2 linked regions of the Tautonia marina genome follow. Each later gene encodes a partner of the first gene's protein in a complex. Links are inferred from orthologs where the notes say so. Each region holds a gene or a part of one and is shown in the gene's direction. Other genes may lie near its edges. The genes, in order: GA615_RS14910 and GA615_RS23865.

Region 1 (14,551 bases):
CAGGGCCTTCAGCGTGATCAACGACCGCTTGACCGCCTCGGCCCAGTGAGGCTGGTCGATCGTCTCATCGATCGAGCCCTCGCCGTACGACGACCGATCGATCCATTCACGCCACCAGCGCTCGGTGTCGTGAATGGCGTTGGTGTGATCGACCTCCTTCGGTTCCTTCTCGTGCGACGGATACCACGTCAGGTCGAAGCTGGCCGTCTGACCGGTCGACAGTTCGAAGGAGGAAACCGTATGAAAATCCTCGCCATGCACCGGCACATCGGTTCGCAACCGGACCATGTCCGGCCCCGCCACCGCCGAGATCCCTTGCGGCGTGTGCTGCACCCACGGGATGATCGAGCCGTAGTCGAACCGGATCACCAGGTCCATCGTCATCCGGACCGTTCCCCGGCGGCACTCGACCAACCGAAGCACGTCGGGCAACTCGTCGCGCGGGGGCATGCAGTCGGTAATCCGAACCGTCCCTGTGTCGGTGTCGAACTCCGTTTCCAGCACCAGAGTTCCCGGCCGATACTGCCGCCGCACCGCCCGAATCGGCCCTTCCGGCGCAATCGTCCAGTGCCCATGCTCCTCGTTGCCGAGCAACGCCGCAAACACCGCCCCCGAGTCGAACCTCGGGAAACACAACCAGTCGATCGAGCCGTCCCGGCCGACCAGCGCGGCCGTCTGACAATCACCGATCAGGGCATAATCTTCAAGCAGCAAGGGCATGGTGGCAGGGTCCTGTCGGGTCAAGCCAGGTCGTGCTCCGTCTCGGTTCCGGCGCTCCGGCGAGCGTGACTCAATGTTACCCTAGTCTCAGACGCGTCTCCCGGCAATCGCGCACAACGGGGGCCGACGCCTTTTGGAATCACAGAACAAGAAGGAATGTACCGTGGTGTCGATGGGAGTTCGTCTGGGACGCCTGGAGCTGTCCAACCCGGTTCTTGTGGCGTCGGGAACCTTCGGCTACGTCCGCGAAATGGCCGCCTTCGTCCGACTCGACCGCCTTGGCGGGGTCATCCCCAAGACCGTCACTGCCAAACCCCGCGCCGGCAACCCGACCCCTCGGACCGTCGAGACCGCCTCAGGCCTGCTCAACGCCATCGGCCTCGACAACGACGGCATCGACCACTTCCGGACCCACCACCTCCCCTACCTTCGCACCGTCGGCACCTCCGTCATCGCCAACATTGCCGGCGAGGACGAGGACCAGTTCGTCCAGATGGCCGCCGATCTGGGTGAAGAACCCGGCCTCGCCGCCATCGAGCTGAACCTCTCCTGCCCCAACGTCAGCCACGGCCTCGACCTCGGCATCGATCCCGCTGCCGTCGGCCGCGTCGTTTCTCGATGCCGCGCCGCCTGCCCCTACCCGATCATCGCCAAGCTCACCCCGAACGTCACCAACATCGTCCCCGTCGCCCGCGCCGCCCACGAGAACGGGGCCGACGCCGTCAGCCTCATCAACACCGTCGTCGGCCTCGTCGTCAACTGGCGGGCCCGCCGCCCCATCCTCGCCAACGACATCGGCGGCCTCAGCGGCCCCGCCATCAAACCCATCGCGCTGCGCATGGTCTGGCAGGTCCACCGCGCCCTCCCCGATCTCCCCATCATCGGCATCGGCGGCATCTGCTCCGCCGACGACGCCCTCGAATTCCTCGTCGCCGGCGCCTCCGCCGTCCAGGTCGGCACCGCCACCTTCGCCGATCCCTCCCTCTCCGACCGCCTCCTCGACGACCTCCCCGCCAAACTCTCCGAACTCGGCCTCTCCGACGTCAACGCCTTCATCGGTACGCTTCAATCCAACAAGGAATAGTCACTCGTGTATTCCAAGGGGTGGCTGGGATCGTCTCAACCCCAGACGAGGCCGCATGAGTGGCCCCAGGGGATGACCGGGTGTGAGAATCATCAACGCGGAAGACTTGCTTTGAGGCCGTCTTGAGGGCGCAATCAGGCAATGGACTTCGAACTGATCGGCGAGTTGTCAGAGATCGAGACCATTGCGGTCAATCTCTCGATTCGAGAAAAAACGGACCTCAAGGCGCGTTATGGTGGTCGCCGGTGGCGGAAGCTCAAGGGGGTGGGTCTGATACGATTGCCCAGTGGCAACACCCGTCGCGCCGAACTCCACTGGTACGAAGCGCATGGCATCGGCCGGCGCAAACTCAAGATCAAGCGTTTTCTGGACTGATCCAATGACCACTCACGACTCCAGATCCCTCTTCGCCGTCTGCATCGACCAGGCGGGCTGCGACGATCTCTCGGCCGGGATGCTCTATCGGGTGCTTCCCGACGAAGCGGCCGGCTCGGAGGGGTTTCTCCGCGTGATCGACGATTCGGGCGAGGACTATCTTTATCCTGCGTCTCGCTTCGTCATCGTCCAGGTCCAGCCTTCGGACGAACCGAAGCTCCTTGCCGTCGCCCCGGCGAGCCCTGGGTAACTTTCGACGGGACACCTCAATCAGAACATGCGTTGAGGCAACGGAGCGCTCTCGATGGCGAAGTCCGAGCCCGGCTGGTATCTCGTGCCTCAGGCGGTGGTCGCCCCGGTCGTGCTTTCCGTCGTCGCGATCGCCGCAACCTTCATCGTCTCGCCCTGGGCGCCGGCCGCCCTGCCCTTCGTCTGGATCGGTGCCGGCTGCGCGGCCCCAAATCTGAATCTGGTCAACGGCTGCCTCGCCTACGTCGCCATCTTCATGGGATTCCTGATCTCCTCCCGGCACGAGCCCCTGGGCCTCGCCATCGTCTTCGGGGCCATCGCCGGCTACTGGGGCGGAGTGATCGAGAAACGGTTACGGATGCGGCCATACTCGGGAGACTCGGCGAGCCACGGATGAAACACAGATGGATGTGAGCGACGTGTGTGGCCCCAATTGCTCGCGGGTGGCCCCGGTTGCTCGCCAACCGGGGCGGCGCAGCCGCAAGAGGCGGCATTGGCCACCCGCGTGATCCTCTCGTCGCTTCGCAATCCCGGTTGACGAGCCACCGAGGCCACCCGCCGTCCCGGATCGCATCTCGTTTCTCGCTCATCTTCTTCCCTTCGCTCTTCCCTATCCGTGTTTCATCCGTGTTCCATCCGTGGCTCAAAACCTCCCTTTCCGGTCAAACTTCCAAAAAAACGCAATTAAGCCTCCCATATTTCCTGATTGTTTCAGACAGGGGCCGTTCCACGCCTCCCCGTTCCCTGTCCGCGCTGAAGCTTGCATTGTTGCTGCTCTCCTGGAACTCAAAGGACGCGCACCCTCATGGCCGCCACCACCTTGAAGCAAACGCTCGCCAACCGCCTGAACGCCCTCCTCTCCACCGGCCCGAAATCGACCGAGGGCAAGGCCCGATCGAGCCGCAACGCCCAGACACACGGCCTCTCGACGCTCGGCACTCACCTGCCCGCCGACATGGCCGAGGCGATCGAAGCCCGTAAAACCGAGTGGCTCCCCGACTACCGCCCCGAAGGCCCCGCCCAGACCTGGCACTTCGATCGCCTGGTGGCCGAATCCGTCCGCCTCGATGCCTGCGAGGCCCGCATCTGCGCCGCCCGCTCCGAACACGCCGCCCGCGCCTCCGAATCCTGGGACGACGACCGCGCCGCCGCCGTCGCCTCCCTCGCCGCTCGCTTGCCCCAGCAACCCGAGCGCATCCAGTCCCAGTTGCTCCAGAGCAAGCACGGCGTCCTCTGGCTCCTCGACCGCTGGGCCGAGGTGCTCGACTCCCTCAACCGTCACGAGGGCTGGACCCGAGACACCTGGAACCTCGCCCTCGACCTGCTCGGCGTTGCCCCCTTCGCCCGAGACGGCTCCGGCCCCTGGGATCTCGACCCCGAAGACAAGAGCGAAGCCCCCGGCCTCGCGCTCGTGACCCAGGCCACCGCGGCCCTCCGCGCCCGGCTCGATGCCTTCCTCAACGCCCGAGACGACCGCGCCCAGGCCGACGCTGCCCTCGGCCTCGACGCCGACGAGCCCCCCGCGATCCGCCTCCTGGAACGCTACGCCGCCGACGCCCGACGTCAGTTCTCCCGCTGCCTCAACGAGTTGCGCCGCCTCCAGGCCCTCTCCCCTCGACCTGCCGATGCCGCCCCGTCCCTCCCTCCCGGCCCCCGTCCCGATCGCTTCCGCCCGCACCCCTCCGCCGCCGACATTCCTCCTGCTCCCACTTCCTCCGAGCCTCCCGTCCCCGCTCCAACCGCCCCACCCACCCCGGCGCGAAACGAACCCATCACCCGCCCCTCGATCGCCCGTCCCACACTCTGCCCCGTCCTACCCGGCGCCTCCGCCCCCCTGAACCGCCGCGCCCGCCGGGCCCGAGCCGCCGCTGCCCGACGCTCCTGAACCCTGATGCTCCCCTCCCCCTTCGACCCTCGCACCCCATCCCGGCCCTTCGTGCGCGCCGAACCTCCCAATGCCGCTTCCGCTCGCATCTTCCCATTTGTTCGTTCCGATCCATGGTTTCACCGAGGCTCATCTCCCGATCCGATCCGATCCGAGGCAGCGATCCCCGTCTTCGAGGGATCTGATCCGAGCTGGCCGACGTAATTGTCAAGACTTCTCAGTCAATCTCGCCCGGGAGTCGGCGAACCCCTTGCCATCGAGGTCCCTCAATTCCGTCGAGGACCGCTCCCGATCACGATCCCACGAGCGATCAGCCCAGGGAACCTGACATGAACGACGCCCCCGCTCCCCACACGCGATACCACGCCTTCGACTCCCTCCGGGCGGTCATGATGCTGCTGGGCCTGGTCCTGCACGCCTGCCAGTATTACGTGCCGATCCCCTTGTTTCCGGGGTTCGATTTCCGCGATGTCCGCACGTCGGGGCTGGCCGGATTGACCTTCTTTGGTATTCACACTTTTCGCATGCAAACCTTCTTTGTGATGGCCGGGTTCTTCGCCGCCCTGCTCTGCGACCGCCGAGGGGTCCGGGGGATGTGGTCGAACCGGATGAAGCGGGTCGGCTTGCCCCTGCTCGTCGGCTGGCTGATCCTCTTCCCGATCACGATCTCGGCATTCCTCTTCGGCATCGCCAAACGCGAGGGCCTGCCGGCCTGGGAAACCACCCTCGCCTGGTGGACGACCGGGCAGATCCCCTGGGTCGAGGACTGGCAGCCGTTCTACAGCATCTTCCTCATCTCGCCGCTGCACCTCTGGTTCCTCTATGCCCTGCTCTGGTTCTACATGGGGGCGATCGTCTTCCGGCAGATCGGGAAGATCGGCAAAGGCGCGGTCGGCCGGGGCGTCAACAGCCTCTTCCGACGCCTGACGGCCTGGCACCTGCTCCTTCCGGCCGGGATCGGTTTCACGACCCTGACCCTCTTGATCAGCCCCTCGGCCCTGTTCGACCAGAGCTTCCCGGTCTTCCTGCCGAACCCCTTGCCCCTGGTCCAGTTCGGGCCGTTCTTCGCCTTCGGCTGGCTGCTCTATCGCAACGTCGACCTGCTGCCGACGATGGCCCGCTGGCCGGTGCCGACCTTGGTGGCCGCGGCGCTCATGCTGGTCGTCTATTTCGGGGTAACGGCCTCGGCGATCGGGCCCGACGGCCGGAACACGATGCGGCTGGAGACGGCGGCCGTCTCCTCGGCGGTGGCCTGGCTGGCGGTCTTCGGCTTCATCGGCCTGTTCCTCCGCGTCTTCAACCGCCCGAGTCCCGCCATGCGCTACGTGTCCGACTCGGCTTACTGGGTCTACCTGGCCCACCTCCCCTTGATCTACTGGATGCAAGGTTTGCTGTTCGACCTGCCGGTCCCCGCCCTGGTGAAGATCGGCATCATCCTGAGCGTCTCCATCGTCGTCCTGTACGCCAGCTACGACCTGATCGTCCGGCCGGGCGTCATCGGCCGCTTCCTCAACGGCCGATCGTACCCCTCGGCGCGCCTCGGCCTCCGATCCGGCACCTCGGCCACCCCCGAACCCTCTCCGAACTGATCCGCCTTGCCCCGCCGTCCCCGGGGGCCGGTTCGCCTCGGCCCCCCATCTTCCTCCGTTCCCTCACCAGTCTTCCCGACCCCGGCCTCCTTCGACTCCCTCTCCCTTGTCTCCCCTCGATTTGTTCCTTTCGATCCCCGCTCTCACCTGTTCTTCCCTTCCGATCCCTCCTCTTCCTTGTCTTGCTCCGTGGTTCATCCGTGTTTCCTCCGTGGCTCAAACCTCCCTTTTCCAGATCCGATGCAACCTCCCCTTCAGCCCTTTCCCTGTTTCATCCACCGCCCTGATCTGCGTCGACTCGAACCGCAGCCCCGCTCCCTTGAGGGCCGGCTCCAGGTCCTCGGTCGCCACCCGGTACGGCCCGGAGATCAGGGCCACCCCTCCCGGCGCGAGCATCGCCCGCAGCACTCCCACCACCAGCGGGATCAAGGGCCGCTCATACAAGACATCCGCGCCCAGGATCACCGGGTACGTGGTTTCGGGCAATCGTCTCCAGTCGAGCAACGCCGTCTCGACCCGCTCCGGACCGAACCCATTGGCCCTGCCGCTCTGCTCGACGAACCGCAACGGCGCCCGGTCGTAATCGGTGAACACGACCCGCTCGATCCCCGCCTCCAGGCCCACCAGTCCGGTCAGCCCCAGCCCGCACCCCAGCTCCAGCGCCTCGGCCCCGGTTCCCCACGCCTCGGCCGCGACCGCCTCGGCCAGCAAGAACGCCCCAGGCCAGAGAAAGGCCCAGTACGGCATGTAATCATCCCTCGCGTTCCAGGCCAGCACCGTCGGATCATCCAGCAACCGCTCCGGCTCCGCCGGTCTTGCCAGCCGGATCGTCTTCCCGGCAATCTCCAGGGTCGAAACCGTCTCGGGCCCCTCGTATCGGGAATCCGGCTCGAACTCGTCCACGCGATCCGCTCCTCCCACCCTTGCGATCCGTTTCATTGCCGAGCGATCGGCCCTCGACCTCGGGGGCGAGGGCCGGGAACCCTCCCCCACCCCGGGCTGACCGCCGTTCCTGCCCCTCTCTCCCCCGACGTCGGGGGAGAGGGCCGGGGTGAGCGGGCCCGTTCCAGGACGCCACGCGTCGCAATACCGACGCAGCCCCTCTCACCCGGCCTTCGGCCACCCGCTTCCCCGCACGCGGGGGCGAGGGGCGAGGGTTGCAATGTGTCTCCTCCCCACTCACACGCAGGAGCCGGGCCGGGCGTTTAACCGTGGCTTGCGCCCCCAGTGTAACCGATCCCCGGCCAAACCCCCGAACCCCCGCGCCATTGACGCCCCTCGGTCCCCCCCTTTATAATTCATTGTGTTGAGACTGAATCTCAATTCCGTCCCTCCGCTTCGAGGGAAGGAGCCTCGATCCCTCCGTCGAGTTCGAGCTGCCCGCTTGCCTGCCCACCGACTGAAGAATCAAAGGAGCGATCGTTGATGTCGAGCGTTGCCGAGTTGCCGCCCAGCGTTGCCGAATTGATTCCGCTGACCTTGCTGCGGCCGGGGCAGTCGGGGACGGTCGATCAGGTGCTCGGCACCGGAGATCTCGTGCATCGGCTCCGAGAGATGGGCTTGCGACGCGGAGCCATGATCGAAATGATCCGCCCGGGAAGCCCCTGCATGATTCGCCTCGACGGCCACACCCTCGGCATCCGATCGACCGAACTGTCGGGCATTCTGGTGAGGCCGGCCTGATGAGTCGGCGCCTCTCGGAACTCTCCCTCGGCGAGTCGGCCACGGTGACCCAGGTCGATGCAACCGGCGATGTCGGCATGCGGGCCCTGGAGATGGGGGTCATCCCCGGCACGGTGGTTAAACTCGTGGCCATCGCGCCCCTCGGTGATCCGCTCGTGTTCGAACTGCGTGGCTATCGCTTGAGTCTCCGGCGCTCGGAAGCCGCGGCCATCGAGGTCGCAAGCCTCGTCTGATCCCCCCCGGTCCTGCGGAACGCTCGGCTCCCACCCCGCACGAGGCGACGCAATCGCCGAACCGACGACCGCCTCTCAATACGCCTTGGAAGCAACACGACGATCCCCGGCAGACGGTCCCCTCCCCTTCGCGCCAACCCTCTCCCCCTGTTGACCGACCAGCCGAGTGAGTGGCCCTCCATCATGTCCATTGCCGCTGAACCCCAAACCCGGACCGTGGCCCTGATCGGCAACCCGAACACGGGCAAATCCACCGTCTTCGGCGCCCTGTCCGGTGTGCAACAGCGGGTGGGCAACTATCCCGGCGTCACCGTCGAGAAGAAGACCGGGCGGATGACCGTCGACGGCAAGCGCTGGACCCTCATCGACCTGCCCGGCACCTACAGCCTCGCCCCCCGATCGCTCGACGAGATGGTGGCCGTCGATGTGATGCTCGGCCGACGGCCCGACACGCCGAAGCCCGACGTCATCCTCTGCATCGTCGACGCCAACAACCTGGAGCGGAACCTCTACCTCGTCAGCCAGGTTCTCGAACTCGGTCGGCCGACGGTCGTGGCCCTGACGATGACCGACCTGGCCGAGGACCGCGGTACGACCCTCGACCTGCCGAAACTCCGCGAACGGCTCGGCGTTCCGGTCGTTCCCATCCGGGCCCACAAGCGCATCGGCCTCGATGCCTTGAAGACCGCCCTGGCCGAGACGGCGACTCAGGAGCAACCCGCCTCTGCTCCCGAAAGCCCCTTCCCCGAACCGTTTCAAGGCGAGGTCGCCCGCATCGAAGCCTGGCTGGCCGACGCGAGGCCCGGCCTGCCCCCCTTGCCCCGCTACCTCGTCGAGCGGCTCTTGCTCGACACCAGCGGCTATCTCGAAGGCCACGTCGCACTCAAGAATGGCAACGTCGAGGGCCTGCACGCCGAAATCCTCGCTGCCCGTCAACGCCTGGCCGAGGCCGGTTGCCCCGTCCCGGCCGTCGAGGCGATGGCCCGCTACGGCTGGGCCGCGTCCATGCTCGACGGCGTCGTCACCCGCCCCGACGAGCCTCGCGTCACCTCCGGCGACCGGGTCGACCGCGTCCTGACGCACCGGGTCTGGGGTACGCTGATCTTCGTCGCCGTCATGGCCCTGATCTTCCAGGCTGTCTTCACCTGGTCGATCCCTTTGATGGATCTGATCGACGCCGGGGTCGGCGGCCTGGCCACCCTGGTCGAAGGGGTGATGGCCGAGGGGGCCCTGCGCAGCCTGATCATCGACGGCATGATCGCCGGCGTCGGCGGGGTCATTGTCTTCCTGCCTCAGATCTTCATCCTCTTCTTCTTCCTCGGCATCCTGGAAGACTGCGGCTACCTCGCCCGCGCGGCCTACCTGATGGACCGCCTCATGACCCGTCTGGGCCTGAGCGGCAAGTCGTTCATTCCCCTGCTCTCCTCCTTCGCCTGTGCGATTCCGGGGGTCATGGCCACCCGCGTCATCGAGGACCGCCGCGACCGCATGACCACCATCCTCGTTGCCCCCTTGATGAGCTGTAGCGCCCGGTTGCCGGTCTACACCCTCTTGATCGCCGCCTTCATCCCGCCGGTGGCCGTGGCTGGGTTCGTCAGTCTCCAGGCCATGACGATGGTCGCCATGTACGCCGTCGGCGTCATCACCGCCGCCGCCGTGGCCTGGGCCCTGAAGAAGACCGCCTTCAAGGGGCCGACCCCGCCGTTCGTCATGGAACTCCCCGCGTACAAGTGGCCCTCCCCTCGCGTCGTCCTCCACCGGATGTTCGAACGCGGCTGGTCGTTCGTCCGCAGGGCCGGGACGATCATCTTCGCCGTCTCGATCGTCATGTGGGCCTTGCTCTACTTCCCTCGCCTGCCCGAATCGACCGAGGCCGCCTTCGCCCAGCAGATCGCCGCCCTCGAAGACCAGCGCGAGGCCGCCGACGATGCCGAGGCCGTTGAGGCGATCGATGCGCAGATCGCGACCCTCGAAGCCCGAGCCGACGGTGAGCAGAAGCGATTGAGCCTGCTCGGCCGCGCCGGTCGGGTCATCGAGCCGGTCGTCCGCCCGCTCGGCTGGGACTGGCGGATCGGCGCCGCCGCCATCGCCTCGTTCCCGGCCCGAGAGGTCGTGGTCGCCACCCTCGGCGTCATCTTCGACGTCGGCTCCGACGTTGAGGGGGAGGAAGGGGCCAGCCGCCTCCAGGTCGCCCTGCGCGAGGCCGAGCACCGCGACGGACGCCCCCTGTTCACGATCCCCGTCGCCCTGTCGATCATGGTCTTCTTCGCCCTCTGCGCCCAGTGCGTTTCCACCCTGGCCGTCATCCGTCGCGAGACGAACTCGTGGGGTTGGCCGTTGTTTTGTTTTGCTTATATGACTGTCCTTGCGTATTTTGGCGCGATGCTGGTCTATCAGGTTGGCACCTGGATTGCAGCCTGAGGCTCGGATGACGGGAGGGGATTCCAGAGGCCCGGTTTCCGAAAAGGACGGCAGACGATGACGTTCGACTGGCAAGACCTGTCGGCCCTGGCCGTGGTGGCGGTCGCGGTCGTCTACCTGGCCCGTTTGGGCCTCGCGGCCGTCTCGTCCCGAGGCGGGTGCGGCTCCGGATGCGGCTCCTGCCCGAGCGCTGCCTCGACCCACGGCAAGGGCGAGCCGCTCGTGAGAATCGGCCCGCCCCCGCAGCGGAAGGGTTGAGGAACCGGCTTTTGCTCGCCGGTTCCTCGGTGGATGCCGGTCAAAGGAACGACCGGAGCTGATGGCAGAGCGAGCCGATGTATCGGACCTGTTCGATGTTTGGTCCGGAGCGGCCCCGAGCGACCGAGTTGACCCGAGCCACGAGCCGCCCGCACGATCGTTCCATCCGATCATGAAACCGTCTCAATTCGTGCGGCGGAGCCCCGCTCAGGGCCGCCTGACGGAAGCCGACGGCCGCCTGGTGTAGGTCGATCGCGTCACGGTACATCCGCTCCCCCTGCGGCACGATGTGTGCCGTCGGCCCGAAGACCTCCAGGAACGCCCCGACCTCGCCAATCAACTGATCGACCACTCCGATCACCGGCGCGTGACCTCCCCCTGGAGGGCAGGCTCCACCCCGGCCGCCATGCCCACCATAGCCGGGCAATGGAGCGCCGAAGCCGTGGTCGTGACCACCAAAACCGGGGGCCGGAGGGTAAACGTCGGTCGGAAACCCTCGCGGAATCTGCGGGATGAAGCCCGCGCCCGGTCGATGGCCGATCGGTCCCCGGTGGCCGGGGAACGTCGACCCGTATCGATGGGCCGATGTCGGCGCGACACCTCCAGCCCAGCCGATCCCGGGGTCTGCACGATGGTCCGAGTGCCGATCGAAGCCCGACGATCCCAGCCCGATCGGCGGCAGCCTGCGGTCAATCACCTGCCCCTGCGCCTGGGTTCCCGAGAGGCCGACGACCATCAGGCTTGTCATAACGGTTGCGGTAACAATCATCCTCGACATGGTGCACACTCCTGTTGCGATGCGATCGCGGCAGACAGTCCTCCGGACGGAGATCGGGCCGGTCGGTCGGTCTGGCCTCGGATCGAACAGACCCGAACGCCCGCTGTGGCTCGACCGGCTCGGTATCCTCACCTTGCGACCCGTTGCGTCTCGAAGGGTCGCGACTCGGCTTGAATCAAATACACAGGGTGTGCCAATTTGATCGAATTTGGAGAGGATTGTCGCAAGTTTATTTTCTGTATTGGGTTTGCGTTTGTTTGTCTTGTGGAGGATTTCCAGCCTCGACCCCAGAATCAACACGGAACACCAGAGTTCTGGCGCGAGGAAGATTCTGCCAGGAAAGGGGCGTAGCGGGTCGCTCCGGCCCTGGCGCGACGGGTATACTCCGAAGATTGCTGCCCGCCAGTCCCCGACCCCTCCCCCCGCGATGGCCCGATTGAGGAGACGCTTGCCATGAGGCTCTGGCCCCCCCGTCGGCTCACCTTTGGTTTGACCGTGCTCGGCCTCGTCCTCTCAGGGGACGCCCGAGGTCAGGAATCGGAACCCGCGCCGGAGCTGATTTCCGGCACAGGGCTGTCGCCAGCCGAGGCACTGGCAAGCTTCCAGGTGTGGGAGGGGTTCACCGTCGAGCTGGTGGCCGCCGAACCGCTGGTCCAGGACCCAGTCGCGTTTGACTGGTCGGCCGACGGGAGGCTCTGGGTTGTCGAGATGGCCGACTATCCGCTCGGGACCGAAGGGGGCGGTCGGGTCCGAGTGCTGGAAGACTCGAACGGTGACGGCTCGTACGACACATCGACCGTTTTCCTCGATGAATTGTCCTATCCCAATGGTATTATGCCCTGGCGTGAAGGAGTTCTGATTTCTTGTGCGCCAGAGATCATTTATGCAAGAGACTCCGATGGCGACAATCGGGCCGATCGGGTCGAGGTGCTTTACACGGGGCTGGCAGAGGCGAACCCGCAGCATCGGGTCAACGGCTTCTCCCTGGCGCTCGATGGTTGGGTCCATGCGGCCGATGCGGATGGCGGCACCGTGCGATCGACTCGGAGCGAGGCCGCGGTCGAAGTCCGAGGCCGCGATATCCGCTTCCGGCCCGACGACGGGGCGATTGAGCCCGAAAGCGGTCGGTCGCAGTTCGGCAGGAGGCGCAACGACTGGGGGGATTGGTTTATCAACAACAATTCCCTCTGGGCCTGGCACGTGGTCCTGAGTGATGCCGACCTGCGCAGGAACCAGGCGTTTGCTGCCTCGGTGACGACCCGGGTGCTGGAACCGGATACGAGGCTTTATCCCATCAGCCGGACCCTGGCTCGTTTCAACGACCCTGGATCGGCCAACCGAGCAACCTCGGCCTGCAGTCCGGAACCGTATCGGGATACGCTGTTCGGTTCGGATTTTGCATCGAATCTGTTTATTAGTGAGCCTGTTCATAATCTTGTTCACCGAATGGTGCTTGAACCTGAGGGGGCGACGTACTCGGGGCATCGAGCCGAGGGGGAGGAGACCTCCGAGTTCCTCGCCTCGACCGATCACTGGTTCCGGCCGGCCTCGATTCGGACCGGGCCGGATGGGGCGCTCTGGATCGCCGACATGCAACGCGCGGTCATCGAGCATCCCGAGTGGATTCCCGATGACTGGGAACGCCGAATCGACCTGCGGGCCGGCGAGAACCGAGGGCGGATCTATCGCGTGGTGCCCTCGGATCGTGCGCCTCGGGCCATCCCGAAGCTCGACCAGCTCGACACGGCTGGGCTCGTTGCCGCGATGGACAGCCCGAACGGCTGGCAACGAGATACAAGCCAACGATTGTTGATGCACAAAATCGATCAGGATGCGATCATTCCTCTGCGCCAGTTGATCAGCACAAGCCGTCGGCCCGAGGCTCGGGTGCAGGCGCTCTGGACGCTGGCCTGTCTTGAAGGGTTGGATGCGAAGCTGATCCGATCGGCATTGGCTGACGAGCATCCCGAAGTCCGCCGGGCGGCGATCCTGGCGGCGAGGCTGGGGGACGGGGATCGCGACGAGGTGGGCGCGGCCATCGTGGGCCGGACAGACGACCCCTCGCCCCGTGTCCGGATTGCGGCGGCCCTGGCGCTGGGAGACTGGACCAATCCCAGCGCCGGAAAGGCACTGGCGAAGCTCGCCCTGAACGACGGAGGAGATCCCTGGTTTCGGGTGGCGATCCTCAGCTCGGCACGGTTCCATGCGGCGGAAATCTTGTCGGCGGTACTCGCACAACCTGAAGGCGATCGTTCCTCTGCGAATGTATGGATTGGTCCGCTGTTTGCTGCCGCGGCGCGAGAGACGGGTTCCGAAGGGCAGGCGGGCCTGGTGCGGTCGCTCCTGACTGCCATCGAGCAGGTCTCGGAGCGGGACGGGCCGGCGGCGATGGGGATGCTGGCAAGTCTGCTTGATGAGGCGGGCCGACTGGGATTACCGCTCACGCGGTGGTCGGAGCCTTCGGCAGGGCTGACCTCGGAAGTCGATCGAATCGGGTCGCTCATCTCGGAGGCTCGACAGGTGGCCGCCGACGAGTCGCGCACCGAGGCGGATCGGCTTGCAGCAATTCGGCTGCTGGGCCGCGAGCCGGCGGGGGGCGACCGTGACCGCGCGGTCCTGCTTGGATTGCTTCGGCCTCAGGAGCCGGTTGCCATTGCTCGGGCGGCGGTGGATGCCGTAAGCCGACTGGGAAGCGCAGAGGTGCCTGATGTGCTTCTGGGAGGGTGGAAGGGGCACGGGCCGACGCTTCGATCAGCGATTCTTGACACGTTGCTGAGCCGAGAAGCCTGGCGCGATGCGTTGCTTGACGCTCTGGAGGAGGGGCGAATCCCCTCGGCGGAGGTCGGGCCGTCGCATCGGGGGCAGTTGTTGACGCATCGAGAGGAGGCGGTTCGGGAACGCGCGGAGCGGCTGTTCGGAACCTCGGACGGAGAACGGGCGGCGGTGGTCGCGCGGGCTCGGCAGGCGCTGGCGTTGGGGAGCGAGCCGGAGCAGGGGCGAGCGATCTTCGCGAAGCACTGCTCGACCTGTCATCAGCTTGACGGCGAAGGATTCGCCGTGGGACCGGACCTGACGGTACTTTCGGACCGATCGCCCGAGGCGTTGCTGGTGGCGATTCTTGATCCGAACCGGGCTGTCGAGGCACGCTATGCCGCCTACACGCTGGCCACGACCGACGGTCGGGTGGTTTCGGGCCTGATCGCCGAGGAAACCTCGAACGCACTGGCGCTGCTTCGTCAAGGGGGAGAGCGTGATACCTTGCTGCGGTCGGAGATC
Region 2 (14,661 bases), on another replicon or contig:
TTCGCACGCGTCGAGGTGCGCTTCCAGGTCGTTGCATTCCCGATCATCGACCTGGTCGGCCAGGAATCGTTCCCAGCGGCTCGGATCGGGGCAGGTGTCCGTTGGCTTCACGGTGTCCCTCCAAGGTTCTCGGAAACCTCCGGCACGGCCATCGGGCTCACCTGGCTCGTCGACGGATCTGGTTTTCAAGACTGGGATTTCGGGCGATCTGGGGCTGATCGCTACGTTGCATCCTGCCTGGGGCCCATTGGAACACATTCTAGTGCTTGGAAGTCTGTTCGAGGAGTGTCTCCGAAAATATTTATCGCCGCGGGTGCTAACTTTCGGCCCGGCACCCCCAAGAAGAGGAGAGGAGGGCCGTTCGACGGTCGCCGGTTGTAGATGGCGAGTTCTCCTCAGCCCGTGGCGCCCGAGGGCTCCCCGATTCAATCGCCCCTGCGCCTTCATGAAGCCCCAAACTCGGGAGAACATCCGATATGACCAGGATTCCCAGCCACCCGTTCTACTCGACCTCGGCTCTCGTCGTACTGGTCCTCGGCCTTTGGTCCTCGGCTGATTCCCACGCCAGGGCCGGTCTAGTGGTCTCCAACCTCAGCAACACACAGGATTCCGCGTGGAGGATCGGCAGTGGGTCGACGCTCCTAGATTCTCCAGTTGCCAATCAATTCACGACCGGCTCAGGGCCAGGTTGGATTCTGGACTCGGTCGTGCTTAATCTCGGAGTGTTTGAGACTCCCAGCGGGTCCGTGAGCGTTGCACTCTTCGCGGATCTCAGCGGTTTGCCAGGGACGACCCCTCTCGTGAGTTTTCTGGGCTCCAACCCAAGCTCATCGGCCGAGGAGATCACGTTCACGCCGCAGAACATGCTGCAGCTGTCCGCGAACACATCCTACTGGTTAATGGTTTCTGCGAATGTGAATGACAATTTCTTCTGGAATTTCACGGGCGATCCTAACCAAACGGGTCTGGCTGGCTGGTCAATCGGAGACACGTCCTATGCCGGGTATGGTACTGACGGCTGGACCGCGTTGGAAAATCCGTTCTCCGATCCCCGGAACGGCCCGGCTCCAATCCTATTCCAGGTGAATGCCACGGAGGTATCAGCGGTTCCTGAGCCTTCCACTCTGGCGATGGGCGGCATGGCTGTGGTGCTGATCGGGCTCGGCGCGTACCGGCAGCGACGCCGAAGCCGGAGTTGACGCGAGGGAGCCAACCCTCGATTCAACTTGAGCACCCCCTGCATCGTGGCCGGGGGTTCTCGCTTGAGCCGGGATCGGATCGTCGGCCCGGCATATCGCTTGATGTGACCACTCACGACACCTCATCATCCATGCGACAGGAAGGCGAGCCGCGTGAGCTCGCCACCCGTCGTGACCGCTTGAAACTCAGGAGCATCTTCCGATGAATCGACCAATGATGGCCGGGCTGGCCATGGTGCTGGCGCTGGTTGCCGGCTGCTCGAAGGAGGAAATCGAGGCGGACATGGACGCGGCCGGGCAGGCCGTGGAAGGTGCCGTCGACGGGACCCGCGACGCCGTAGGAAGTGCCGTCGACGGGACCCGCGACATGATGGGCGGGGCGGTCGAGGCGACCGGCAAGGCCATCGAAGACTCGGCCGATTCGGTCGGCGGCGCCGCCGAGGGCACCGTCGATGCCGTCGGCAAGGCGGCCGAGTCCGTCGGCCTGGAGGAGACGGGCCGGAAGATCGAGGACGCGGCCCCGGGGATCGGCGAGGAGGCCCGCTCCGACACCGACGCCGCCGGCAAGGCGGTCGAGGGGGCCGGCAAGGCGATCAGGGGCGAGCCCTCTGGAGAACCAGACAGCAACCGCTGAGAAAACCTGTCACCCGCCGTGGTGGCTCGACAACCGGGTGGCCTGGCCTGGCGCCGGGACAGGTCATCGGGTTGTCACCTGAATCGTTGCGTTCGTCATTCATTCCACCGACTCGTTCCCACTCCTCCCCAGACATCACCGTGAGGCACCCATGATCCGCTATGCGTTGATCTTCCTCGTCGTGGCCATCGTGGCCGCCGTCTTCGGGTTCGGCGGACTGGCGCAGGACGCGGCCTGGATCGCCAAGATCCTCTTTTTCATCTTCCTGGTCCTGTTCGTCGTCTCCTTGATCCTGGGCCGCAAGGGGCCGTCGACCGGGCTCTGAGCCTCGGGACTTCACGGAACGATGGGGCCTGGACCATGATCGAGGGCCACGATTACACGATCTATAGCAGCGGGCTGGGAGGCCGGGCGCGGATGTACGCGCTGCTGGCCCTGATCACCGCCTTCCTGACCCCGCTGGCCCAGCACGGGGTCCTGGTCCTGATTCGCCGCTACGGGGGAGACGACTGGGACCTCGCCGAGAAGGCCCTTTTCTTCGGCGGCTTCACGGCGCTGATTCTTTTCGGCGTCCTGATCAATCTCTTCGACGCCTATGTCTGGCGAACCGAGCTGGGGACGTGGATGTTCCGGCTGGCCGGGCTGCCGGCCCCGTCCGACCTCTCCGGGGAATACCACGGGACGATCGAGCTGTACTCGCCGTCGGAGTCGGGATCGGTCTTTCGCACGGGCTATTTCATGAAGATCTCCCAGACCTGGGAGCAGATCAGTGTGATGGTCGAGCGTGAGGCGGAGAGCGGCGGCCAGGTGCGGGTCCACAGCGATCTGGGGAGCCTCCACATCGGGATGATGGCCGAGCTGGTGACGCTCCGCTTCATGTACACGTTCGAGGAGAACCTGCCGCGGCGGGAAGGGGGCGGCATGATGGCTCGCCGCTTCTCCGGGGCGGCGACCTTCGAGTTCCGGCGGGACGGTGAGACCTGGAAGGTGATGGGTCACTTCTTCGATGACATCGGCCGGTCCGGCCAGGTGCGCCTGGAGCAAGGGTTGGCCGGAGCCTCGAATCAGGCCCCTAACGATCGCAGAGTCGAATCTCAGGACACTTCTGCGTAATTCCCTGGAACCTTTCTGGGGAACGATCGTATACTCGATGAACCAACGAATGAGGAACGACCCGCCGGTCCGTGGCTTTTGTCGGCGGCGCTTCACATTAAGTCCTTTCCGATTGAGTTGCGTCCGCCGACGCAGGAAGAGAATTCGCAATGGCAGCACGACCACCCCGCCGAGGCGGTGGCCCGCCTCCCCGCCGCGCCGGCTCGACGTCGGGCGCGGGTCCGCAATCGAACCGTAAACCCCGGCCCGCCGGCCTTCCGACCGGCCCGCGGCCGTCATCCGGCCCGCGACCGACGGCGGGTCCTCGTCGATCGTCGTCGGCAGGGCGTGGCCCGGCTCGATCCGGCGGGTCGAGCGAAGGAGATCGCCTGAATAAAGTGCTCGCGGCGGCCGGGCTCGGCTCGCGGAGAGCGGTGGAAGAACTGATTCTCCAGGGTCGCGTGCTGGTGGATGGCCAGGTCGTGCGCGATCTGGCCACGCGGGTCGATCCGACGCAGGCGACGATTACCGTCGATGGCGAGCGGATTCGCCAGGAAAAGATCGTTTATCTGGCCGTCTACAAGCCGAAGGGGTTTGTCACGACCAATTCCGACCCGTCCGGGCGGCCTCGGGTCATCGACATCGTGCCCGACTTGCCGCAACGGGTCTATCCGATCGGTCGGCTCGACGAGGACAGCACGGGCCTGATTCTCTTGACCAACGACGGGGAGCTGGCCAACCGGCTGGCGCACCCGAAGTTCGGGGTTGAGAAGGTGTATCGCGTGCTGGTCGCCGGCAAGCCAGGGCCGGAAGTGATTGACAAGCTGGTGGAAGGGGTCTGGCTTGCCGAAGGGAAGGCAAGGGCACGATCGGCCCGGTTCGTGAACGAGAAATCGAATCACGGCGAAGCCACGATGATCGAGCTGACCCTGGCCGAAGGGAAGAATCGCGAAGTGCGCCGGATGCTGGCGAAACTCGGCCACAAGGTCATGCGCTTGACTCGCGTTTCGGTCGGGCCGGTGACGCTCAAGGGGCTTTCGGCCGGTCAGTGGCGGTATCTGGAACCGGACGAGGTCGCAATGCTTCGCCGGGTTGCCTCCGGAGAGTCGCTCCGGCCCCGAGACGCCAAGCGTCGTGAGGCTCCTCGACGGAAATCCGAAGGGGGACCGGCCCCATCCGGCCCTCGGTCGGGCATGGGTCATCTGGTCGGATCGGCCGATGGTCCGAGGGGCAAGCGCCCCGGCGGCCCGCCGCGAGGCGGTCGGGATCGGGACCAGGGGGGAGGACGACCGGGAGGCGTTCCCCGGCGAGGGGCTGTCGGCTCGTTCGCCCCACCGCCGACCGGTGTGAAAGGGAAACGCCCGGCTTCGCTCGACGACGGGCCCGATGAGGTGTTGATTCCGCCGATCTTCAGCGGGAACTTCGACGGCCCTCCTCCGGCCGGACGACCGCCCCGGCCCGCCGGGCCTCGGTCGCGGCCACCGGCCGGTCGTCCGCCGGCCAGCGGCGGCCCGCCTCGGAGTCGAGGATCGGCGGGTGCTGGTCCCAAGCGTCGCAGTTCCGGAGGTCCTGGTGGCCCGCCGATTGGCGGCGGCGGCAATGGTCCCTCGGGCGGACGGCGCCCGGCGATCAAGCCACCCGGCCAGGTTGCCAAGCGTCGGCCGAAGCCGTTGCCGAAGTCGCGGCGGTCGAAGCCTGCGGGGGACGAGTGATCGGAGCGGAGGGGCGGGCGGAATCGAATCGTCGCGTTTCAAGTGATGGTTGCGAGCGAGTCGAGGCGACTGCCCCCCCTCACCCGGCCTGCGGCCACCCTCTCCCCCGCAAGCGAAGCGGCGGGTGAGGGTTGAGAGCGGTTGAACGCGGGAACCCGGCGTGACGGGTCGTCTTCCGGACTTGTTTCAAGGATCGCCCGGTGTTGGGAGGAAGTCGCCTGATGGATGCGGTGGTTCCGGCCTGTGCGGCGCATCGTTCGGTGGAGATCGTCGAGAATGTCCCGATCGCCAGGGGGACGTACCGCATCCGGCTGCTGGCCCCGGAGATGGCGCGTTGCATCATTCCGGGGCAGTTCTTGATGATCCGGCCGACGCGCCAGGGCTCGACCGACCCGTTCTTCGGTCGACCGTTCGCGTTGTATGACATTGTGCCAGGGCCTTCGGGAACTCCGGAAGCGATCGACATTGTTTACCTGGTGATCGGTCGAGGCACGGCCGCACTGACCGAGCGCCGGGCGGGGGAAACCGTGGAGGTCTGGGGGCCGCTCGGTAACGGCTTCGGCCCCCCTCCCGAGGACGGAGGCCCGGTGACGTTCGTGGCCGGGGGAATCGGGCAAACGCCGTTTCTCGCGCTCGGTCGATGGTGGACCGGCCGGCAATCGTACGGGGCCGAGCCGACCGGCTGGACGGGTCCGGTCGCGTCGTCGAGCGAGTTGCTTTACGGAGTGCGCACCGCGGAACTTGCCGCGGGGGTCGAGGACTTCGAGCGGGCCGGCATCCGCGTGGCACTGGCGACCGACGACGGATCAGCAGGCTTTCACGGGTTCGTGACGACCTTGCTGGAGCAGCGGTTGCAAGCGGGGCACCGGCCGAGCAAGCTTGTCGGGTGCGGGCCTCCGGCGATGCTCAGCGTGCTGGCGGGGATTGCCGATCGGGAAGGGATTCCGTGCGACGTGTCGCTTGAAAACCAGATGTCGTGCGGCTTCGGGGCCTGTTTTAGCTGCGTCGTGCCGATGCGACAGGCCGACGGCTCGACCGACCTGAAACGGGTGTGCGTGGAAGGGCCGATTGTGAGGGCGGCGGAGGTGGCCTGGCCGCTGGGCGGCGGGCATTGAGGGCGGCGGATTGATCGGCCAGTCTCCGCAATCCGATTCCCGACGACGGTGAGAGCGGTTCCACCGAGCTGAGAGGCCCCGATTGCTCACCAATCGGGGTCGCGCAGCGACGAGAGATGATCCCCCGCCTTCGGGACCTCTTGCGGCGGAGCCGCCCCGGTTGGCGAGTAACCGGGGCCACCCCAAACCCGGGAAGGTGTTCGTAAATACCGCCTCAGGAGCGGCTTCGGGAGCGGATCTGGTCGCGGAGGCGGGCGGCGCGTTCGTAGTCTTCGTGTTCGACCGCCTCGTCGAGCTGTTCGCGGAGGGTCTTGGGGACCTCGAAATGATGCCGGACCTCCCCTTCCAGGCGGCGGAGGCGCTCGATGTAGGCGACGGTCGGCGTTTCGAGTTCGCCCGGGGGGAGTTCGAGGGCCTCGAAGTCGTCGAGATCGTCCATTTCGAGGAGGGTCCGGGCGTGACGTTCGAGCCGGTCGATCCCCTCGCGGATGGCGTCGATTGCTTCCTCGGGGCTGGTCCGTTCCAGAGCGAGGGCGGCGGAGGCCTGAGTCCGGTCGAAAAGGATGCCGGCGCGAAGGCGCTCGTGACGCTCGACGTATTCGGGGGTCGGGCCGAAGTCGGCGATGAAATCCATCAGGTTGAGGCTGTGCTCGGCGTCGCGGAGGGCACGCTCGTAGTGCTGGAGCGTGAGGAAGGCGACACGGCGGTGGTAGAACTGCACGAGTTCGCGGTCGGCCTCGGCGCAGTGTTCGGGCGTCATCGACCATCCGACCGGGCCGGGATCGGCGGCGGCCTGTGATCGCCGACGCCTCCGGAATTTGGAGCGATGGCGGAGGTAGTCGAGGTAGGTCAAGAAGCCGCGAGGTCGTGCGCCGTCGGGTCGGCCGTCGAGTTCCATCTGAAGCACGCCAAGATCGACCCGGATCTGGAGGACGGTACGACCGTCGCGCGCCAGGATTTCTCGGGCTTCGACCTCGTCGAACTCGGGGTCGTAGGGCCAGCCCCGAAGGGCCTCGTCAATATCGCGCCGCATAATCGCTCCCGGTTCGGCGACTGGGAAAAATGGTCCGGGTCCGTGGGCGGGCGCTGGAGCGGTCCCAGAGGTATTATAGCGGATCGGCTCGCCGAGGGCACGGGCGGGGTCTCGTTGACAGGCGAAGGGCCTCGTCCGAGAATGCTCGCGGCCCTCGCAACGGCGGTCGCTTCGAGCCGTCCCGACTTCACGGAAACCGTCCTCATGTTCACGAGCCTCCCCGGATTGGCCCAGTCGATTGAACGCCTGATTGACGACACGCCGATCATCGACCCGCACACGCACATCCATTGCGATCGGCCGTCGGCCACCGACCTGACCGCCCTGTTCGGCTACCACTGGGTTCAGACCGAGCTGATCGCCGTCGGAATGCCGAAGGAGGACCTCGACCCAGCGTTGCCGACCGATGAACGCATCCGTCGGATGATTCCGTACCTGAAGCGGATGCGGAACACGGCGATGTCGTGGTGCGTCTACCGGATTCTCTGGGATCTGTACGAATTCGCCGAGCCGGAGGTCACAGAAGCGAACTACCGCGACCTGCTCGACCGGGTCGAAGCCAAGGGGAAAGACCCGGAGTGGCCGGCCCATGTGCTTCGGGATCGCTGCAACATTCAGACCTTTGTGACCAGCCTGGGCAATCGGGGGGAAGCGTCAAGTAGCGTTGCGCCCGATGCGCTGTTTATGCTCGATGCGCACTACCTGTTTTGCCCGGGAGTGGCCACCGACCTCGACCCGTTCTTCACCGGCAGGACGCGGAAGCTGGACTATTTCGAGGCGTTGAGTCAGGCGTTCGGATCGCATCCGGGATCGTCGGGCGAGCTGTCTCGGGCGGTGCAGGGCTGGCTCGATCGGACCGTGACCGGGCCGGTGCGGTTCACCAACACGTTCATTCCGATTGAGCAGCGATTCCGACGGCCCGATCCGGCCACGATCGACGCCATTCTCGCCCGGATCGGAACGGCGAAGGACCAGACCGAGGCCGATGTCGATGCTCTGGTGGACGCGGTGACCTGGGCGATTCTGGAATGGCACCACGAGCGACGTAAGGCGGTGCAGATTGCCGTTGGCGCCGAATATTTCATCTGTGACGGCAAGAGCATCCCTCGGTTCCAGCCGAACTGGACGAGCGAGATGGCAAGGACGTTCCACGAATTCGGCAATGCCCGGTTCGACATCATGATGGCCTCCGACGTGCTGTCGCAGGAGGTCGCCGTGCTGGCCCGGCAGTTCCCGAACGTTTACACGTCGGGCTACTGGTGGCACACGTTCTTCCCGTCCTTGATCGAGCGGCACTTTGCCTTGCGGTCGCAGGTGGTGCCGATGACGAAGTTCTGCGCCTATCTGAGCGACTCGTATTCGGTCGAATGGGCGTATGGCAAGCTCCAGGTCATCAAGCGGGCGATTGCCTCGGCCCTAGCGCATCAGGTGGAATCGGGCTTTGCGAGGGAGGAGGATCTGCCGGCCCTGCTCCAGCAAATCCTGCACGACTCTCCCCGAGACCTCTACGACCTGCAGCGCTGAGATGGCGGAATTGCCTCGTGTGTCGGTCGTCATTCCGACGCTCAACGAAGCCAAGACGATCGGATCGTGCCTCGATCATCTCGCCGACCAGGGGGTCGATGAGGTGATCGTGGCCGATGCCGGCAGCCCTGACGGCACGGCCGATCGGGCGAGTCGGGCCGGGGCTCGGGTCGTGGCCGCTCCGAAAGGCCGAGGAGTTCAGCAAAATCGGGGAGCGTTGGAGGCGTCGGGAGACGTCTTGCTGTTCCTCCATGCCGATTGCCGGCTTGAAGGCGGGGCGATTGCCGAGTTGCAGCGGTTCGTCGCCCGGTGCCCGAAAGTGCCGGGCGGCTGCTTTCGGATGCGGGTGGATGGGCCGGAATGGGCCTTTCGCGCGATCGACGCCGCGGCGCACCTCCGGGCGGGAGTTCTGGGGGTTCCGTACGGCGATCAAGGGATTTTCGTTCCGCGATGGGCGTTTGACCGGGTCGGCGGGTTTCCGGAATTGCCCTTGATGGAAGACGTGTATCTGATGCTCCGATTGCGGAGACTGGGAAGGATTGCGTTGCTTCCGAAGCGGATTGAGGTCTCGGCAAGGCGCTGGCGGAACCAGGGGATTCTGGGCCAGAGTCTGCGCAACTGGGCCCTGACGGCGGGGGCCGCGGGAGGGATGTCGACCGAGACGCTCGCCCGGTTTTACCCGGTGGTTCGGTGAGGGTCGGGAATCTCGGGCGGTTGCGCACCGTTCTCTGATTCGATCCTTTACGGAGGGGCGGGGCGGGCATCCCCACAGATCATGGCTCCTGGTAAGATGGTGCCGAATGCGTCGTCGCTCGACCTGATTCGAGTGACGTCGGGGTCGAGATTCTTTATCTGCAGAATCCTCTGCGCTGCGTCGGGCGTGAGCCGGTCATGATGGGGTCATGGCTTCGGAGCAGCTTTCCCTGGGAGTTCGCACCTTGGCCGCGCGTCCCTCCGACTCGTCATCCGCCGATTCCAAGCCATCAGATCCTCATGCCGAATACCTTCGACGCCGCGATGCCCGACGGGCGGAAGCGAACCGATTGAGCGACCGGCATCGGAAGATTGCCGATGGCCGCTTGCTGGTCTTCGCCGTGGGGCTGGTTCTGGCCGTCGTGACGATTGGGCTGGGTTGGGGGTCGCCCTGGTGGTTGCTGGTGCCGACGGTTGTCTTTGTGGGCCTGGTGATCGCCTACGACACGGTCGGGCGATCGCATCGGCGCGCGGAACGTCGGGTCGCCTTCTACGAGGCCGGGCTGGCTCGGCTGGAAGACCGATGGCCCGGCCGAGGCGATCCCGGCAATCGCTTCTTAAAACCGGATCATCCGTTCGACGCCGACCTTGATTTGTTCGGGTCCGGATCGGTCTTCGAACGGCTTTGCACCGCCCGCACCGGCTCTGGAAAAACGACGCTCGCGGCCTGGCTGCATCACCCGGCCGAGGTGGACGAGATTCGAGCCCGGCACGAGGCGGTGGCGGAGCTGCGCGATCGGCTCGATCTACGCGAAGACCTCGCCTTGCTGGGAGACGACATCGAGCAGGGCCTGCATCCGACCACCCTGATTGCCTGGGCCAAGGCTCCTGCCGTCTTGCAATCCCCCTTGATTCCCCTGGCCGCCTCGCTGCTGGCCGTCCTGAACCTGGCCGCGCTGGCCGCCTGGATCGTGGGGATGGGGGGAATCCCGCTGATGGCAACGATTGCGGCCACCTTGATCCTGTCTCGATCGCTTCGGAATGACCTGGCTCAGACGCTCGGCACCGTGGATGAGCGGGCCGAGGAGCTACGATTGCTGGAATCGCTGCTGGCGAGGATTGAACACGAGCCGTTCACATCGGCCCGGCTCTTGATGATTCGAGACAGCCAAACGGGGGACTACGAACCGCCCTCTCGACAGATTGCGCGACTGGCCCGACTGGTGATGCTGCTCGACTTCCGACGGAACCAGTTGTTTGCGCCGCTGGCGTTTCTCCTGCTCTGGGGAATTCATCTCGGACTGGCCATCGAACGCTGGAGGAACCGATCGGGCCGATCGATTGAGCAATGGCTCGACGCCGTCGGTCAGTTCGAAGCCCTTTGCGCGCTGGCGTCGTATGCGTATGAGCGGCCGCACGACCCGTTCCCGGAGATCGTGGACGAGTCGGAAGGCCCGGTGATCGAGGCTCAGGCGCTTGGGCATCCGTTGATCCCGGACACCCAGAACGTTCGGAACGATGTCCGCCTGGGAGGCGCCGATGGCCCCCGTGTGCTGCTGGTGAGCGGATCGAACATGTCGGGCAAGAGCACGCTGTTGCGATCGGTGGGGGTGAACGTCGTGCTGGCGCTGGCGGGGGCTCCGGTTCGAGCCGATCGGCTGCGGCTTTCTCCGATGAGCGTGGGATCGACGCTCCGGGTGCAAGATTCGCTGCAGGCGGGGCGATCGCGGTTTTACGCCGAGATTACGCGGTTGCGGACGCTGGTGGATCTGGCCTCAAGCCCTCCCCCCCTGCTCTTTCTGCTCGATGAAATCCTGCACGGGACGAACTCGCACGACCGGCGATCGGGAGCACAGGGTGTGGTGAAGGGATTGCTCGACCGCGGGGCGATCGGCTTTGTGACGACGCACGACCTGGCGCTGGCCGAGATCGTCGCGGGCCTCGGGCATCGGGCGGAGAACGTCCACTTCGAGGACCATCTGGAAGACGGGCAGATGCGGTTCGATTACATCATGCGTCCCGGGGTCGTTCAGAAAAGTAATGCGCTGGAGTTGATGCGAGCCGTGGGGCTGGACGTCTGACGCCCCGCGATCAGGAACGATCTGGGGTCTGAGGATCGGTCGGCAGGTGCATGAACGTGCCGGAGCCGGTGGCGATGAGGCTTCCCTGATCGGTTCGGAGCTCACTGCGGACCACGGCGGTTCGTCGTCCGTTGTGCTGTACCTCGCCATCGGCGATGAGCGTATCGCCAACCCGAGCGGCTCGGACGAAGTGGACGTTGAGCTGCAAGGTCACCAGATGATGCCCCGGAGGGGAGTGGGCGAAGGCGGCTCGTCCCATAAACGAATCCAGCATGGCCGCCGTGACACCACCGTGCATCAGGCCGAGGCTTCGGAGATGCTGCGGTTCCACAACGAGCTTCACACGGCTCGGTCCTCCCGGTTGAGCAGGTTCGAGGGGAACCATGCCGAGCAGTTCCCAGAACCCACCGTAGGAGAGGTCGGCCGGAACCGGAGTGGGAGCGGAATCGGGGGGTGGTTGGTCCTCGGGAGACGCCATCGGGAACAATCCTCGGTCGAAAACGGAACGGAGCGGTGAGGAGCAAGGCGGCTCCAGTTTACGGGTTGCCAGCGCGGGTTTCACACGGCCACCGACGAAAAGCAGCCCCTCGCGTCGAGTGGCCTGAAATGAGACAATGAATTAGGTTCGGAACTGGCTGCGGCGGGTTCGGGATCACGATCACGCCCCTCGGCGTGGTCGATCATTGCCGGAGGATTGAGCCACGATCACGACTCAATCCACGGACAATCATGCGAAAGGATGGAGCGATGTTCGAACTTGTGAAGCGAACCCTGTTTACCGGCGTCGGCCTTGCGGCGATGACGAAGGAGAAGCTTGAGGAACTGGGCAAGGAGGTGGCTCGTCAGGCCGACCTGAGTGAAGCCGAAGCCGCCAAGTTCCAGGCCGAACTCGAACATCGGGCCACGACCGCGCAAGAGGATCTTCAAGCGGAGATCGACCGGCGCATCGAGCAAGTCTCGCAACGGCTTGGTCTGGCTCGGGCCGAGGATACCGCCACGCTTTCGGCCAAGGTCGCGGCCCTCTCGGCCCGGCTCGAAGCCCTCGAAGCACGTCTGAGTGCGGACGAATTGGCCTCCGACTCGGACAATGAAGGCTGATCGCTACCGATGCCCAGCACCTCGAATCGAGGATCGCCTGGAGGGCCCTCGGTGCTTGCCGGGCTCGACCCCGCCTCCCCGCAGTTTGCGACGGAGGCGGTTGGCGTGCTCCTGGAAACGGCCCGTGCGGTCGGGGCCAGCGACCTGCATTTCCAGCCGATCGCCGAGGGGCTGGAGATTCGCCATCGGATTGACGGCGTCTTGCAACCGATGGCCTTGCTTCCGTCACAGGTCGCACCCAATGTTGTGGCCCGGCTCAAAGTGCTTGCACATCTGCTGACTTATCGAACCGACCTTCCCCAGGAAGGGCGAATTCCCTCGCAACCGGGCCAGGCCGAGATTCGCGTCAGCACGTTTCCGACGCTCCTGGGGGAACGGGTGGTCGTGCGGTTCTTTGCGGAACCGGGGCGATTGCTCGACCTCGATCAACTGGGTTTTCCTGGCGATCTGCTCGAATCCCTGCGCTCGGCGCTGGTCGAAACATCGGGTCTGATTGTATTGGCCGGCCCCGCCGGAAGCGGCAAAACAACAACCCTTTATGCGTGCCTGCGTGCCCTGGCACATTCCTCGGCCGGCCACCGATGCCTCGTCACGCTGGAAGACCCGATCGAAGCGGCCGTCGAGGGGGTGGTGCAAGCGCAGGTGAACCCCTCGGCCGGGTTCACGCTGGAATCGGGGTTGCGCTCGTTGCTCCGGCAGGACCCGGAAGTGATCGCCGTGGGGGAGATCCGCGACCCCGACACGGCGGAGTCGGCCTTTCAGGCAGCCCTGACGGGGCATCTTGTGCTGACCACCTTTCACGCGGGATCGGCGAGCGGAGCAATCGGTCGGCTGGCTGAGATGGGGATCGAACCGTATTTGCTGCGTAGTGGGCTTCGAGCCGTCCTGGCGTTGCGACTCGTCCGGCGGCTGTGCCACGGCTGTTCCCGACCGATCTCGGCCGACGATCCCGCAATGCTGGGCCTTCCGCTGCAGTCGGCCCGAGTGGCCTCGGGCTGCGACGCCTGCCGAGGGACCGGGTATCAGGGTCGCATGCCGATGGCCGAATTTCTCCTTCCCCATGAGGGACCGGTTGCCCAAGCCGTGCTCAATCGAGCTGATGTGGATCGGATCGAAGCCGCTGCGAGGTTGTCGCAGATGGTTGGCCTGTGGGATCGAGCGCTCGAGGCAGTGGCCGCGGGCCGGACCAGCCCCGCCGAGGTGCGCCGGGTTCTCGGGCTTCAGACGCCCAAGAGGGAGGACGATCGCCCATTCCCCTCCTAACCCTACGGCATCGAAACACATGGACAGCAGGACTCCTTGATTTTTCCGCGTTCCCGAACTTTTTCAGCCGCCCCCTCGACAACCTGTGACAACTGTCGTAGAATCCCCCCGGTGAGATGATCCTGCCACTCGGGGGAGGACTGCCGACGATGTCGAGCCGGGGAGCGATTGATCGGCTTTCGATGGACGAACTGATCGCGCTGAACGAGGAGATCGTGGCGCTGGTTCGGGCTGGGGTGCCGATTGAGCGAGGGCTGGTGGGGATCGGTGGGGACTGGAAGGGGCGGCTCGGGCGGGTGGCGGAGGCCCTCGGCAGGCGGATGGAGGCCGAGGGGTGTTCGCTGACCGATGCATTCGCAAATGAGTCGCGCCCGATGCCGGATCTGTACCGGGCCATCATCGAGGCGGGGATGCGAGCGGGCCGGTTGACCGCGGCGCTGGAAGGCCTGACCACGTTCGTTCGATCGCAGACGGATCTGCGACGAACGATCACCCTTGCCATGCTTTACCCGGCGATTCTGCTGGTGATGGCGTATGGCCTGTTCCTCGGCTTTGTGACGGTCCTGGCTCCTCGGCTGGAACTGAGTGCGCGATTGCTGGGAGGTTCGACGGCCTCGCTTGCGGTGCTGAGCGCCCTCGGCCGGTGGGCGTGGATCTGGGGACCGATCGGCCTGCTGATTCTGGGAATCGTTGCCTGGCTGTGGATGCGATCGGGCCGGGTGTCAGCCCTGGGTCTTGAGGTCGGAGGGGCCTGGAGGCTCGTGTTTCCAGGGGTCAAAACCCAGATCGCACTGACCCGGTGCGGATTGTTCGCGGACTTGCTCGCGCTGTTGCTGGAGAACCGGGTGCCGATGCCCGACGCCCTGCGGCTTTCCTCCCGAGCCATCGGTGATGCGAGGCTGCGTGAGGCGAGCGACCGGCTGGCCGATGCGATTCAACGCGGCGAGCGATGGCCCAGATCGATGGCACCCGAGGCATCGCAGGCGTTTCCGCCGATGCTTCGCTGGTTGATTGGTTCGGGAGCCGTTCAAGGGGATCTGCCCCAGGCGCTTCGTGTGGCCGCCCGGACTTACCGCGATCGAGCGGCGGCTCGGGCGGAACTTCAACGGCTCGTCATTCCCACCGTGTTTCTCGTGGGGATCGGAGGGACCGCGGTGTTGCTCTACGGGTTGACGCTGTTCGTCCCGTTTACGGCTCTGCTGGAATCCCTGAACTGA

Evidence for each region.
Region 2: the proteins of GA615_RS14910 (region 1) and GA615_RS23865 are in contact, whole or in part, in a crystal structure (PDB 5UE9), measured with the Lactococcus lactis proteins. The link is inferred for Tautonia marina from one-to-one orthologs. Residues at the interface, in WP_025017116.1 of Lactococcus lactis: Gly25, Phe27, Phe29, Glu32, Tyr33, Lys35, Tyr36, Lys48, Phe56, Thr60, Pro61, Arg62, Val63, Ala64, Glu65, Thr66, Ala67, Ser68, Gly69, Met70, Ile74, Gln77, Pro223, Glu251, Phe274, Ala275, Pro277, Phe278; in WP_023189152.1 of Lactococcus lactis: Leu4, Gln5, Ala47, Ser48, Met49, Leu50, Leu51, Arg52, Arg53, Met95, Leu98, Arg223, Met224, Ala225, Cys226, Ile228, Gly229, Ala230, Cys231, Tyr232, Ala233, Val235, Glu236, His237, Asn243, His244, Ala245, Lys247, Glu250.

What each region holds. Positions count from the first base shown.
Region 1 is NZ_WEZF01000011.1:156,061-170,611, reverse strand. What follows is about bases 1-2,843. They hold GA615_RS14910 (dihydroorotate dehydrogenase), read left to right. Parts: upstream 1-883; coding sequence 884-1,804; downstream 1,805-2,843. Other genes in these bases: GA615_RS14895 (hypothetical protein), read left to right, coding at 2,484-2,825; GA615_RS14900 (hypothetical protein), read left to right, coding at 2,184-2,429; GA615_RS14905 (hypothetical protein), read left to right, coding at 1,946-2,179; GA615_RS14915 (glycoside hydrolase family 15 protein), read right to left, coding at 1-720. In the rest of the region: GA615_RS27520 (hypothetical protein), read left to right, coding at 3,234-4,313; GA615_RS14885 (acyltransferase family protein), read left to right, coding at 4,643-5,902; GA615_RS14880 (class I SAM-dependent methyltransferase), read right to left, coding at 6,119-6,805; GA615_RS14875 (FeoA family protein), read left to right, coding at 7,328-7,585; GA615_RS14870 (FeoA family protein), read left to right, coding at 7,585-7,818; feoB (ferrous iron transport protein B), read left to right, coding at 8,002-10,239; GA615_RS14860 (hypothetical protein), read left to right, coding at 10,297-10,497; GA615_RS14855 (hypothetical protein), read right to left, coding at 10,538-11,275; GA615_RS14850 (PVC-type heme-binding CxxCH protein), read left to right, coding at 11,729-14,551.
Region 2 is NZ_WEZF01000026.1:19,079-33,739, reverse strand. The notes cover bases 3,853-6,805. They hold GA615_RS23865 (dihydroorotate dehydrogenase electron transfer subunit), read left to right. Parts: upstream 3,853-4,858; coding sequence 4,859-5,752; downstream 5,753-6,805. Other genes in these bases: GA615_RS23860 (UvrB/UvrC motif-containing protein), read right to left, coding at 5,967-6,785; GA615_RS23870 (pseudouridine synthase), read left to right, coding at 3,853-4,637. Also shown: GA615_RS23895 (serine/threonine-protein kinase), read right to left, coding at 1-111; GA615_RS28605 (choice-of-anchor R domain-containing protein), read left to right, coding at 477-1,199; GA615_RS23885 (hypothetical protein), read left to right, coding at 1,402-1,833; GA615_RS23880 (DUF1328 domain-containing protein), read left to right, coding at 1,985-2,158; GA615_RS23875 (hypothetical protein), read left to right, coding at 2,194-2,946; GA615_RS27920 (hypothetical protein), read left to right, coding at 3,064-3,318; more of GA615_RS23870, read left to right, coding at 3,360-3,852; GA615_RS23855 (hypothetical protein), read left to right, coding at 6,927-8,309; GA615_RS23850 (TIGR04283 family arsenosugar biosynthesis glycosyltransferase), read left to right, coding at 8,329-9,003; GA615_RS23845 (MutS-related protein), read left to right, coding at 9,353-11,083; GA615_RS23840 (PaaI family thioesterase), read right to left, coding at 11,094-11,561; GA615_RS23835 (phasin family protein), read left to right, coding at 11,831-12,181; GA615_RS23830 (GspE/PulE family protein), read left to right, coding at 12,233-13,444; GA615_RS23825 (type II secretion system F family protein), read left to right, coding at 13,594-14,661.